One region of the Micromonospora mangrovi genome, then DNA from elsewhere that is predicted to be linked to it. Evidence: riboswitches for the same ligand, from Rfam matches in the RefSeq annotation. Region 1 holds a riboswitch; each other region holds the start of a gene.

Region 1 (3,199 bases):
AACCGGCTCCACGCGGACGGTCATCGGCGCCTCCGGCTCGCGTCGCGAGGTCAGCCCCTCGACCGGGTCCGACCTGGTCGGTGTCGCGGTCGCGCCGGCCCCGGTGGTGCTCGCCACGGTGGCGGCGTCGGTCGTGCCGGCCGGCCGGCAGCGCGTCGCGATCGGGTGGGCCCCGGCGGCCCTCGGCTCCCGCGCCCCGCCGACCCGCTGACCTCCGCGCGGGCGGTGGCCCGCCAGCACGTACCACCCGACCTCACCCCCCGCATCCGCCCGACGGCGGCTCGGCGGCGCCCGTTCCGGTCGCGCCCCGCCCCGTCGGGTCCTGCGGATCTCGCCACACCACGCCCGCTCCCCGTGAGGTGCGACCATGCAGACCGTTCTGTACCAGTTCCTGATCGAGGTCCCGGAGGCCGCCGCCATCTGGTCGGCCCTGCTCCTGCTCGCCCTGACCCTGCTCGCGGTGCTCGTCGCCCGCCCCGAGCGGGACACCCCCACCGACGTCGAGCCGGCCGTCGACCCTGCGGCGGAACAGGCGGCCCACCTGGCCGACCTGCGCCGGTACGCCGAGGAGGTCGCCGTCGCCGCCGCCGGAGCGGCCCAGAACGCCCGTCGGCGCCGGGAGCGGTGGCTGGCCGCCCAGGACGAGGTGGACCGGGCGTGGCAGACGTACGACGAGGCGGAGGCGGTCGCCCGGCGGTTCGCCGGTGCCGCCGTGCTGCCCGCCCCGCACACCCCGCGCACGCCCGCCGAGTACGCCGCCCGGGAGCGCTGGCTGCACCACGCCGCGATGGCGGCGCACTGGCGGGGCGAGCTGACCGCCCGGCAACTCGCCGACGTGCTCGCCCACCGCAACGGGTGGGACCCCCGGCGGCACCCGGCCGAGCAGGAGATCGTCCTGGCGCGGGCGGTTCGGGACGGCCGGTTGGCCGGGTACCGGGCCGCCGCCGAGCGGGAGCAGCAGGCGTGGCGGGAGGCCGAGCTGGCCGCCGAGGCGGCGCGTGCCCTGGCCGTGGAGGCGTACGCGGCGACGGAGCGGCTGCGCCCGGGAGTCGTCCCGGTGCATCGGCCGGACGCGGTGACCCAGACCCTCGCCCCGGTCGGCGCCTCCGCCGCCGTTTCCCGGACCGCCCGGTGGCGGCCGGCGCGGGTTGGCTGAATTGTGATGTGAAACTGCCGTCCCGGTCGCCCCGGGAATCGGAAAACGGTCATCCGGGGCGTGGCGGTCCAGGCCGGCCCAGGTTGCCCGGTCACCCGCTCACCGGATGTCCGGTAATCGACCCCCGTTCCATTCTCGGGTGCTCGTCCCATTGAGTGACATCAGTGACCTGTCTGTTCCGGTCGGGCCCGGGTGTTCGACGTTTGCGCAGGTGGGAGCGCTTGGCAGGGCGCATGCCCGCCGGTAGTGTCGGCGCGTCCGGTGCGGTTTCCGATCGCAAGAGGCGACGCCGCGCCGACCCGCTCAATCGCGATCTTCTGCGAACCGGGGACCCATGCACGTCCGGGGTGAATCCGCGAGCCACGGCCCGCGGTAGGGCGATCTTCCCGCCCGAATCCGTCAGCTAACCCGGTAGGCGGTGTCGGAAGGAGTTCCGTCTTCGTGCAGCACCCTGCCACCCCTCGGCCACACCCCCTCCACGGCGCCGCGGTGCCGTCGCTCGCCCTCTCCGCGAGCTGATACCGGCATCCGCCCCCGCGCCCGACTGACCGGGCGCACCCCTTCCCCGCGGTCCACCCCGCCCACGGATCCGTTCCGTCGCGCGTGAACAGCTCCGCGCGCCGGGCCGGCGTGTGCCGCCCCCGCCCCCGTGGAGGAAACCTCGTGAAGCACACCCTCAAGCGGCAGCTGCGCCGTCTCGCCACCGAACGTCGCTACCAGGTCGTCGCCGGCTCGGCCGCCGCCCTGGTGCTGGCCTCCGGCACCGGTGCCCTGCTGGCACACGGTGACGACGCGCCCGTCCGCCAGGAGAACACCGCCGCCGTGGCCGAACTGGCCCCGCGGCTCAGCGACGTCGCGGCCGGCACCCAGGCCCGGATCGCCGCCGTCCCGTCGGTTTCGCCCAGCGCGTCGCCGTCGGCCAGCGCCTCGCTCTCGCCGAAGCCGAGCGCGAAGCCGACCACGGCCAAGCCGGACCCGGACACCACCCGCAAGGCGGCACCGAAGCCGCCGTCGAAGAAGGTCCTCGACTACACCTACGAGGCGCAGACCACCTACTACAACTGCGGCCCGGCGGCGGTGCGCAACGCGCTCAGCGCCACCGGCATCGAGCGGACCCAGGACGAGCTGGCCGTCGCGCTGGGCACCACCGAGATGGGCACCAACTCGGCCGAGGACACCACCCGGGTGCTCAACCAGCAGGTCAAGGGCGACCCGTACCGGACCCGGATGATCGACGGCGTGCCGAGCGCCGCGGAGACCGAGCGGCTCCGGACCGACGTGGTCAAGGCGATCAGCAACGGGCGGGGCGTGGTGGCCAACGTCGCCGGTGACGCCACCGACACCGACGGCGGCTGGCACTCCTTCCCGGGCGGCCACTACATCGCCGTGGTGGGCTACTCCAACGACGGCCGGACCCTGCGGATCGCCGACTCGGCGGACCCGTCGCTGCCGGCGTACTGGATCAGCGCCGCCGACCTGGCGAACTGGATGGCCACCCGCGGCTACTCCGCCTGATCAACCCCGTTCACCCGTCGGGCGTCGGCTCTTGGAGCCGGCGCCCGATGTCGTCTCCGCCGTCCGCTCTCGCGCATCGTGTCCGACCGGTGGCACACTGCGCCCCATGGGCGACGAGACGAGCAACCGGCATCTGCTGCTGCTGCACGGGTTGGGCGCCACCGGTGAGGTGTGGCTGCCCTGGGCACCGCTGCTGGAGCACCGCTGGGCGGGACGCTGGCTCGCCCCGGACCTGGCCGGCCACGGCTGGTCGCCGCCGCTGCCCGCGTACTCCTTCACCGGCCTCGCCCGACGGGTGGTGACGGACCTGCGACCGGTCGCGGAGCGGCTCGGCCCGCACGATCGGCTGGTGGTGCTCGGGCACTCGCTCGGTGGGGTGGTGGGGCTCGCGCTGGCCGCGCGGAGCGTCGGCCTGCCGGTCGACGCGGTGGTCGGGCTCGGCATCAAGGCGGTCTGGTCGTCCGCCGAGCTGGCGAAGGCCGCGGAGCTGGCGGCCCGTCCGGTGACCTGGTTCGGCACCCGGGACGA
Region 2 (3,199 bases), 1.5 Mb from region 1:
CGGACGCCGGCCGGCAGGTGGAGACGCCGGTCCCGGCCGGGCCGGGAGCGCCCCGGGTCGAGGTCGGCGACGATATCGTCCTGGTGGAGCTGATCGACCCGGCCGATCCGGCGACGAAGACGTACAACATCGCCGAGCACCAGCGCGGCGGTCCGCTCGTCTGGGTGGCGGCGCTCTTCGCGCTCGCCATCGTCGCGTTCGGGCGCTGGCGGGGGCTGGCCGCGCTGGCCGGGCTCGCCGCCAGCTTCGCCATCCTGCTCGGTTTCGTGCTGCCCGGCATCGGCGCGGGGCAGTCGCCGCTGCTGGTGGCCATCGTCGGCTCGGCGTTGATCATGTTCGTGGTGCTCTACCTGACCCACGGGATCACCGCGCAGACCTCGGTGGCGGTGCTCGGCACCCTGGGCAGCCTGGTGCTGACCGGGCTGCTCGGCAGTCTCGCCACCGCCGCCACCCACCTCACCGGCTTCGGCAGCGAGGACGCCACCACGCTGTCGATGTTCCAGGGCGACGTGGACCTGCACGGGCTGCTGCTGGCCGGCATCATCATCGGTTCCCTCGGCGTGCTCGACGACGTGACGGTCACCCAGGCGGCCACCGTCACCGAACTCGCCCACGCCAACCCCGGCCTGTCCCGGGTGCAGCTCTACCGGGCGGCCACCCGGGTCGGCCGGGCCCACATCGCCTCGACGGTGAACACCATCGTGCTGGCGTACGCGGGGGCCTCCCTGCCGCTGCTGCTCCTGCTGGTCGCCGACTCCCGGCCGGTGGGCCAGATCCTCACCAGCGAGTTCATGGCGCAGGAGATCGTCCGCAGCGCGGTCGCCACGATCGGCCTGATCGCGGCCGTACCGCTGACCACCGGGCTGGCCGCGGTGGTGACCACCGCCGGCCGCCGAGACACCGCGACGAGCGACGGTCCGGGCGCGCCGGCCGCCCGACCGGCGGCCGACCCGGACACCGCGCTGGCGGCCCTCAGCACCCGGCGCGGCCGACCCTCCGGGTCCGTCCCCGACGGGTGGCCGGACACCCCGGGGAGTACGCAGGCCGGACGGTGACATCGCGGAGCGTGACGGCCGACGGTAAACGCGATGCTGCTCACGCAGGGTCGCAGCGAATTACCGCGTTTGGTCGGCTTCAGGACGTAGCTGCCCGGGAGGACTCTCGGGTAACCTCGCTGCCGGTCACCGCCGAAGGCGCGCACCGGCGCCTGCGGTGCCGCCGCCCAATCGCCCGACGGCGAACCGGGGACCCAGGTACATGGGGTGAATCCGCGCGAGCGGTAGGGGCCACTTCCGCCCCGAACCCGTCAGCTAACCCGGTCGGCGGTCGACGGAAGGGAACACTGTGACGGCACCCCTGCGCCGCTGGCTGACACCCGTGGTGGCCGTGCTCGCCGCCTTCGCGGTCGTGGCCGGTCCCACGCCGGCGACGGCCGCCCCCACCACACCCACCCCCTCGGGGCACGAGGAGGACGACGAGCCAGCTCTGATCACCGACGTGATCGACGCGGCCAACCGGGGCTACATCCAGGCGAAGGCGAAGCTGGCGAAGTCCCAGGAACGCCAGCGCCAGCTCGCCGCGGAGGAGATCCGGGCCGGGAAGGAGCTGGAGGCGCTGAAGCCCCAGGTGGCCCAGATCGCCGCCCAGTCCTACCGCACCGGCCGGATCGGCGCGGTGGCCATGCTGCTGGAGAGCAGCGCGCCGGACTCGTTCGTCAAGCGCGCCGCCGCGCTGGACGAGCTGAACATGGTCAACGAGCAGAAGCTCGCCGACGTCACCGCGGTCAAGAACCGCGCCGAGCAGGCCCGGCTCGGCGTCGACGCCGAGGTACGCGAGCAGTTGAAGCTGACCAACGAGATGGCCCGCAAGAAGAACGACGCGGAGAAGTCGCTCGCCCTGGTCGGCGGGCTCGGCTTCACCGGCGGTCTGGTCTCGGCCACCTCCCCGGTCGCCCGGGTCGGCCCCGGCCGCACCTCGGACGGGGACTGGCGCCCCGAGTCGTGCAGCGAGGACGACCCGACCACCTCCGGCTGCATCACCCCGCGCACCCTGCACGCGTACAAGGAGGTCCGGCGGGCCGGCTTCAACCGCTTCGCCGGCTGCTTCCGGCCGGGCGGGCCGTGGGAGCACCCGAAGGGTCGGGCCTGCGACTGGTCGTTGCAGAACAGCGGCTTCTCACCCTGGCACAACAACGACACCCGGCGGTACGGCAACAACCTCGCCGCCTTCCTGATCCGCAACGCCGACCGGCTCGGCATCTACTACGTGATCTGGAACCGGCAGATCTGGTTCCCGGCGACGGGGTGGAAGTCCTACAGCGGTCCGTCCAACCACACCGACCACGTGCACATGTCGCTGCTCTGAGCCGACGACGTACGACGAAGGGGCCGTCCCGCGATCACGCGGGACGGCCCCTTCGGTCTGCTTCGGGACCGCTCAGCCGGTGACGGCCGGGGTGGCGGACGCGGTCTGGCCCGGCACGGCCGGCTCGCCGGCCGGCACCGTGGTGACCGTCCGCACCTCACCCGCGCTCAGCCGGTACGACATGCCGACCACCGCGCAGCGCCCGGCGGTGACGTGGTCGGCCAGCACGGCGGAGTTGGCCAGCAGCGCCTCGACGGTGTGCGCGATGTGGATGTCGACGATCTCGTCGATGCTGGTCACGCCCTGCTCAGCCGCCCGCTGCAGGCTCGGTACGACGGCGTCCACCACCGCACCGAGGTGTCCGGGCGGCGGCGTGCCGGTGGTCGCCACGTCGCGGGCGGCCTGCACCGCGCCGCACGAGTCGTGGCCGAGGACCACGATCAGCGGGGTGCCGAGGACGGTGACGGCGTACTCGACGCTGCCGAGCACCTCGGGGCCGACCGTGTGGCCGGCCGTCCGGACCACGAAGAGGTCACCGAGGCCACGGTCGAAGATGATCTCGGCGGCGAGCCGGGAGTCGGAGCAGCCGACGATCACCGCGAAGGGGTGCTGCCCGTCGGCGACCGCCGTCCGGTGGTCGGCGTCCTGGTTGGGATGGCGGGGCGCCCCGCCGACGAACCGCCGGTTGCCCGCGTACAGCTCGGCGAGCGCCTGCTCCGGAGTGGTCGGGGTCATCCCCTCACCTCGTCCCTGGCACGAAAAGACCTGGTCGGACCGGCCGGCGACGGAGGCGGCCTCGGCACCACGTTCACACGCAGTCCAAGATACGTCAAGA
Region 3 (3,199 bases), 3.1 Mb from region 1:
GGCGTCCTGGACGGTGGTGGGTGACCCGGCGCAGACCGCCTGGACGGGTGATCCGGAGGAGTTGACCCGGGCGCGGGACCAGGCGCTGGGGCGGCGGCGCCGGCACCAGTTCACGTTGACCACCAACTACCGCAACTCGGCGGAGATCTTCGCGGTGGCGGCGGCGGAGATCGGCCGGCTGTATCCGGAGCTGGCGCTGCCCACGGCGGTCCGCTCCACCGGGATCGCCCCGGTCGAGCGGACGGTGCCGGCGGCCGGGCTGCCCGCCGCGACGGTCGAGGCGGTGGGCGCGCTGCTGGCCGAGGTGGAGGGGACGGTGGGCGTGATCACGCCGGTGCCCCGCCGGGACGAGGTGGCCGGCTGGCTGGAGGGCGTCGGCGGCTCCCGGCTCCAGGTGGTGACCAGCCTCCAGGCCAAGGGCATGGAGTACGACGGTGTCGTACTGGTCGCGCCGAGCGAGATCCGGGCGGATCCGGGCTCCGGGGTGCGGACGCTCTATGTGGCGCTGTCCCGGGCCACCCAACGGCTCACCACGATCGACCCGACGGGCTGATCCGGCTCGCCGGCAGTTGCGGGGGCGGTTGCCCGGCGGTCAGTTGCACACATAGCGATGTGAACATAGATTGGGCCCGGCTCGGCCGAGGGACGGAGGGTGTGGGCGTGGGCGCAGGTCATGACCACAGCGGCGCGATCGCCAACGCCGCGCACCGCCACCGCGGTCGGCTCTGGGCCGCGTTCGGGGTCCTCGCCGCCCTGATGGCGGTCGAGGCGGTGGCCGCCTTCACGACCGGCTCGCTCGCACTGCTCTCCGACGCCGGGCACATGTTCACCGACGTGCTGGGCATCGGCATGGCGCTCGCCGCGATCACCGCCACCCGGCGCGCCGACACCGACCCGCAGCGCACCTTCGGGCTCTATCGGCTGGAGGTGCTGGCCGCGCTGGCCAACGCCGTGCTGCTCGGCGGGGTCGCCGTCTACGTCCTGATCGAGGCGGTCCGCCGGTTCGGCGCGCCACCGGAGGTGCTGGCCGGGCCGATGCTCGCCGTGGCGGTGCTCGGCCTGCTCGCCAACGTCGTCGCCTTCGCCCTGCTGCGCGGCGGGGCCAAGGAGAGCATCAACCTGCGCGGGGCGTACCTGGAGGTGCTGGGCGACCTGCTCGGCTCGCTGGGCGTGATCGGGGCCGCGCTGGTCATCGCGCTCACCGACTGGTGGTGGGCGGATCCGCTGGTGGCGGTGGCCATCGGCGTGTTCATCCTGCCGCGCACCTGGCGGCTGGGCCGGGCGGCGGTCCGCATCCTGGTCCAGGCCGCCCCGGCGCACCTCCAGGTGACCGCCGTGCACGACCGTCTCGCCGCGGTCCCCGGCGTCGCCGAGGTGCACGACCTGCACGTCTGGACGCTGACCTCGGGGATGGAGGTGGCCTCCGCGCACCTGACCATGACGTCGGGGGCCGAGGTGGGCGACGTGCTGGCGGCGGCGCGGACCGCGCTGCACGAGGACTTCCACATCGACCACGCCACGTTGCAGATCGAACCCGGAGCGTCAGCAGGTGCCTGCGGTGCGGTTGAGTGGTAATTAGCACACTCTTAAATCTGTGTGGTTATTGTAGTCATATGCCGGTTTTGCCCCGCTCGACACCGGCCGCGTACCGCGCCGGACCGGGGACACGCCGGTAGGCTCGACCGCGGCCTCCGCCGGGCGGCGCCCTCCGGCGCCTGCGGTGGCCGCCGCCTAATCGCCACAGGGCGAGCCGGGGAACCATGTTCGTGGGGTGCATCCGCGTCAGCGGTAGGGATCTTCCGTCCCGAACCCGTCAGCTAACCCGGTCGGCGGCTGACGGAAGGACATGTGCATGCCATCAGTGGCACCAGTACGACGGACGGCCGCCCGGCTGGCGGCCCTGCTCGTCACGACGCTCGCGTTCGGCGTCGTGGTCGCGCCGGTCTCCCCCGCGACGGCGGCACCCCCGCTGCGCGCCGCCGCGCCCGGCGACGACGACGAGGGCGGCACCCCGGCGCTGCGCGCCCAGCTCGACGCGGCGAGCAAGGGCTGGCTGGACGCGAAGGCCGCGCTGGCCCGCTCGATCAGCCGACAGCAGCAGCTCACCACCCAGCTCAAGACGGTCGAGACCGAGCTGGCCGCCCGGGACGCCAACGTCGGCGAGATCGCCGGGGTGGCGTACCGGGCCGGTCGACTGAGCGCGGCGTCGGCGCTGCTCAACAGCGGCAGCCCGGAAGGCTTCATGGACCGCGCCTCGGCGCTGGAGCAGGTCGCCGCGCACGAGGACCGGGCGCTGCGCGAGCTGATCGAGACCCGCGACCAGGCCACCAGCACCCGGACCGCGCTCGGCATCGAGATCCAGGAGCAGCGCAAGCAGGTCACGGTGATGGAGAAGCGCAAGCAGCAGGCCGAACGCGCCATCGAGGTGGCGAACGCCAAGGCCGACGCCCCCGCCCCCCGTACCGCCGACAGCGGCGGCAACCGGGGCACCTCCAGCGCCAACGCGACCCCGGCACCGCGCAACTCCGACGGCTCCTGGCCGCCCGAGTCGTGCAGCGTGGACGACCCGACCCCCGCCGACGGCTGCATCACCCCGCGCACCCTGCACGCCCTGCGGCAGGCGCAGGCCGCCGGCTTCAAGCGGTACGTCTCCTGCCACCGACCCAGCGGCTCCGGTGAACACCCGAAGGGGCGGGCCTGCGACTTCGCCGCGCAGACCGACGGCTTCGGCGGCGTCGCCTCCGGCGGGGACCGGACGTACGGCGACAACCTGGCGGCGTACTTCATCCGCAACGCCGACGCGCTGGCCGTGCTCTACGTGATCTGGTTCAAGCGGATCTGGCTGCCGAGCAGTGGCTGGAAGGCGTACAGCGGCGGCAACGGCGACCCGTCCAGCGACCACACCAACCACGTGCACCTGTCGGTCTACTGAGCCCCACCCGCGTCGCCCGGCCCGTCCCCGGGTCGGGCGACGCGGCTGCTACGTCGCCCGACGTACGCCGGGTGTCGCCGCCGGACCCACGACGCCGCGCTCCCCCGCGGCGATTATCGGGGCATGAGGCGGCTCTCCCCGACCACCCGCAAGGCGCTGCTGACCCTGCACCTGGTCACCTCGCTCGGCTGGCTCGGCACCGACCTGGTGCTGCTCATCCTGGGGATCGCCGGGCTGCGCGGCGCCCCGCCGACAGCGGTCTATCCG
Region 4 (3,199 bases), 1.9 Mb from region 1:
CTCGGTGTCGTGGATGACGATGTACTCGATCTTCTGCTGCGCCGGCCGCTCACCGAGGTCGTGGTTGCCGTAGTCGCCCGGGTTCGGGCCGTACTTCTCGTAGGGCGCGGGGATCCACTCGCAGGCGAGGCGGACCGGGCACTCCAGGCCGTCCGGCCGTTCGGCCCGGCGCAGTCCCAGCTTGTGCAGGCCGGACTCGTCCGGCGTCACCGCGACGGCGGCGAGGGTGACCCGCTGCCCGTCGTCGGTGGTCCGGGTCGCGCCGAGGCCGATCTGGTCGTACACCTCGTCGGCGAAGGCCGCCGCGGCGTCCTCGGTGTCCGCGCCGGAGTACCGGGCCACCGCGCCGTACCAGGCCGCCGGGTCGCTGCCGGCACCGACCGGCGCGGCCAGCGCCCTCTGGTACGACGCGAGCAGCGCCGCCCCGCCACGGATGTTGGCGGCGGCGTCGTCGCGCAGCGTCTCCTCGGCCACGCCGGTGAGCGCGGCAGCCGCGTCGAGGGTCTGCAGGGACGCCGACGGCAGCAGGTCGCCGGCCGGCTCGGCCGCAGCGGCGGTGTCGACGGTCAGCGGGCGGGACTCGTCGCCCCGGGGGTCCTCGTTCTCGTCGACGTGCGAGCTGGACGGGGTGGCGGCGACCTGCGCGGCGTCGGTCAGGTGCATGGGGCCGTAGCCGCCGCTGGTGCTCGGCTGGCCGGGGTGGGTGTCCCAGCGGGATTCGAGGTAGGAGACGCCGAGCAGAACGCTCTCCGGTACGCCGTACTCGGCGGCGGCTGCCGCGTACTGCTGCTGGCGGTCGGTGGGTTCGGTGGTCCCCGCGGTGGCGGGGTCGGCGACGACCGGTCCGGTGACGAGCAGGACGGTGGCCGCCGCCACGGCGGTGGCGAGCACGATCCGTGCGCGCGGTGGAACGGGGGTGAGGTGCATGGAACCTCCAGGTCCGACGGGGGTCACTGCGTGCTCACCCTCGCCCCGGGCACCGCCTCGGGTCAATACTTTCCGCTTAATGATGTTGCATGAAAGAATCCTTCATCGAGTCCGGTCGACCCGGCGGAACAGGTACGGAGTGTCACGGCGTCGCGGGTTGCGGATCGATAACGGCCATCTCTACTCTGGTCAATCGTCGACCGGAAACTGGACCGTCCAACCCGGGGGGTCACGGTCGGACACCGCCGAGTCGCCTCCGGGCGAACCGGGGACCCAGGTAACCGGGGTGAATCCGCAGCACTGCGGTAGGGCGGCTCCCTTCCCGCCCGAACCCGTCAGCTAACCCGGTAGGCGGTCACGAAGAAGGAGTACGGAAGCCCGGTGGCACACCATGCCCCGCGGCGACCGTCGGTCCGGTCGGTCGACCGGATGACGGCTGCGCCGCGCCCACGCTGGTCCCGCTTCACCACCCTCCTCGCCGCCCTGGCCGGCACCGCGGTCGTCCTGACCGGCGGCGCCACGGCGGCCCACGCCGAACCCTCGGTCACCGAGATCGAACGTCAGATCGACCAGGACTGGGAAAAGCTCGAACCGGTCATCGAGCAGTACAACGCCACCAGTCAGGACCTGGCGGTCAAGACCAGGCAGGCCGACGCCCTCGCCAAGCAGATCGCCCCGCTCCAGCTCCAGGTCGACCTCGCCATGGGGCAGGTCAGCGGGCTGGCCGCCGAGGCGTACAAGGGTCAGAACGTGGGCACGGTGAACGCGCTGCTCGGCAGCCGCTCACCGGGCGACGTGCTGACCGGCCTGGAGCTGCTCGACCGCTTCGCGCACCGCCAGGCGCAGGAGGTGCGGTCCGTCGTCGACCTCCGCGACCAGTTGGCCGCGAAGAAGAAGCCGCTGGACGAGATGGTCGCCCAGCTGGCCCGGACCAAGGCCCAGCTCGGAGCGAAGAAGCAGCAGATCAACGCCGAGATCGCCCGCCTCGGCAAGCTCCGGCTCAAGGTGTACGGCAGCGGCGGCGGCGGTCCGCTGCGGCCCGCACCCTGCCCGTCCGGCTACCCGGGCGGTCCCGCCGGGATCGCCGTCAAGTTCGCCTGCGCCCAGATCGGCAAGATCTATGTCTGGGGCGCCGCCGGCCCGGACCACTTCGACTGCTCCGGCCTGACCATGGCCGCCTGGGACAAGGCGGGCGTCTCGCTGCCGCACAACGCGCGGCAGCAGCACGACGTCACCCGACGGGTCAGCCGCAGTGAGCTGCGCCCCGGTGACCTGGTCTTCTACTACAGCGACCTGCACCACGTCGGCATGTACGTCGGCGACGGCTGGGTGGTGCACGCCTCCCAGTCCGGCAAGCCCATCACCATGAAGCGCGTCGACGACGGCCAGATCAACAGCTACGGCCGCCCCGGCTGACGGGTGACGCGGGGTCCCTTCCCCTGGAAGGGGCCCCGCGCCGACGCGGTCAGCGGATCGGCCAGGTGCGCCAGTTCTGCCAGGAGCGGCTCGGGGTCGGGCCGCGCTGGCCCTGGTAACGCGAGCCGTAGACGGCGGAGCCGTACGGGTGCTCGGCCGGCGACGAGAGCCGGAAGATGCAGAGCTGGCCGATCTTCATGCCGGGCCAGAGCGTGATCGGCAGGTTCGCCACGTTGGACAGCTCCAGCGTGACGTGCCCGGAGAAACCCGGGTCGATGAAGCCGGCGGTGGAGTGGGTGAGCAGCCCGAGCCGGCCCAGGCTGGACTTGCCCTCCAGTCGCCCGGCGAGCTGATCACCCAGCGAGATCACCTCGAGCGTCGAGGCGAGCACGAACTCGCCCGGGTGCAGCACGAACGGCTCCCCCTCGGGCACCTCGACCATCGAGGTCAGGTCGTCCTGCTGCATCGCCGGGTCGATGTGCGTGTAGAGGTGGTTGTTGAAGACCCGGAAGAGCTTGTCCAGGCGTACGTCGATGCTGGACGGCTGCACCAGCGTCGGCTCGAAGGGCTCCAGCGCGAGCGTGCCCGCCTTGATCTCGGAGACCAGGTCGCGGTCGGAGAGCAGCATCGGAACACCATAGCGACCGGTGTCGGCGAGTGGCGTGTCGGACTGCGTGTCGGACTGCGCGTTCGTACGTGTGTTCGATAGAATGTCCGCATGGCTTCCTGGTCCGAATTCGCCGCCGACGAGCCCCGCCTCGCCGACGAGATCCGCCTTCTCATGCAGCAGTACGGGCCGGGCTTCGGCTATCTCGCCACGGTCCGTGCCGACGGTGGGCCCCGCGTCCACCCGGTC

What was found. A riboswitch is a leader RNA that binds a small molecule or an ion and turns the genes downstream of it on or off. The one in region 1 is predicted to bind cyclic di-AMP.
Region 2: it holds a riboswitch for cyclic di-AMP, as region 1 does, so the genes downstream of both, ABUL08_RS21220 (coiled-coil domain-containing protein) here and ABUL08_RS14260 (C39 family peptidase) in region 1, are expected to answer to the same signal.
Region 3: it holds a riboswitch for cyclic di-AMP, as region 1 does, so the genes downstream of both, ABUL08_RS00980 (coiled-coil domain-containing protein) here and ABUL08_RS14260 (C39 family peptidase) in region 1, are expected to answer to the same signal.
Region 4: it holds a riboswitch for cyclic di-AMP, as region 1 does, so the genes downstream of both, ABUL08_RS23320 (C40 family peptidase) here and ABUL08_RS14260 (C39 family peptidase) in region 1, are expected to answer to the same signal.

Annotation. Positions count from the first base shown of each region.
Region 1 covers NZ_CP159342.1:3,289,692-3,292,890, reverse strand. Annotated here, with positions in the region: gene ABUL08_RS14270 (hypothetical protein) at 1-211, shown strand, start outside; gene ABUL08_RS14265 (hypothetical protein) at 368-1,156, shown strand; cyclic di-AMP (ydaO/yuaA leader) riboswitch at 1,447-1,589, shown strand; gene ABUL08_RS14260 (C39 family peptidase) at 1,820-2,671, shown strand; gene ABUL08_RS14255 (alpha/beta fold hydrolase) at 2,778-3,199, shown strand, end outside.
Region 2 covers NZ_CP159342.1:4,783,243-4,786,441, forward strand. Annotated here, with positions in the region: gene ABUL08_RS21215 (YibE/F family protein) at 1-1,055, shown strand, start outside; cyclic di-AMP (ydaO/yuaA leader) riboswitch at 1,210-1,340, shown strand; gene ABUL08_RS21220 (coiled-coil domain-containing protein) at 1,345-2,364, shown strand; gene ABUL08_RS21225 (carbonic anhydrase) at 2,437-3,099, opposite strand.
Region 3 covers NZ_CP159342.1:198,685-201,883, reverse strand. Annotated here, with positions in the region: gene ABUL08_RS00990 (HelD family protein) at 1-553, shown strand, start outside; gene ABUL08_RS00985 (cation diffusion facilitator family transporter) at 661-1,575, shown strand; cyclic di-AMP (ydaO/yuaA leader) riboswitch at 1,719-1,848, shown strand; gene ABUL08_RS00980 (coiled-coil domain-containing protein) at 1,853-2,932, shown strand; gene ABUL08_RS00975 (hypothetical protein) at 3,056-3,199, shown strand, end outside.
Region 4 covers NZ_CP159342.1:5,204,443-5,207,641, reverse strand. Annotated here, with positions in the region: gene ABUL08_RS23325 (N-acetylmuramoyl-L-alanine amidase) at 1-927, opposite strand, end outside; cyclic di-AMP (ydaO/yuaA leader) riboswitch at 1,161-1,297, shown strand; gene ABUL08_RS23320 (C40 family peptidase) at 1,357-2,343, shown strand; gene dcd (dCTP deaminase) at 2,393-2,971, opposite strand; gene ABUL08_RS23310 (pyridoxamine 5'-phosphate oxidase family protein) at 3,062-3,199, shown strand, end outside.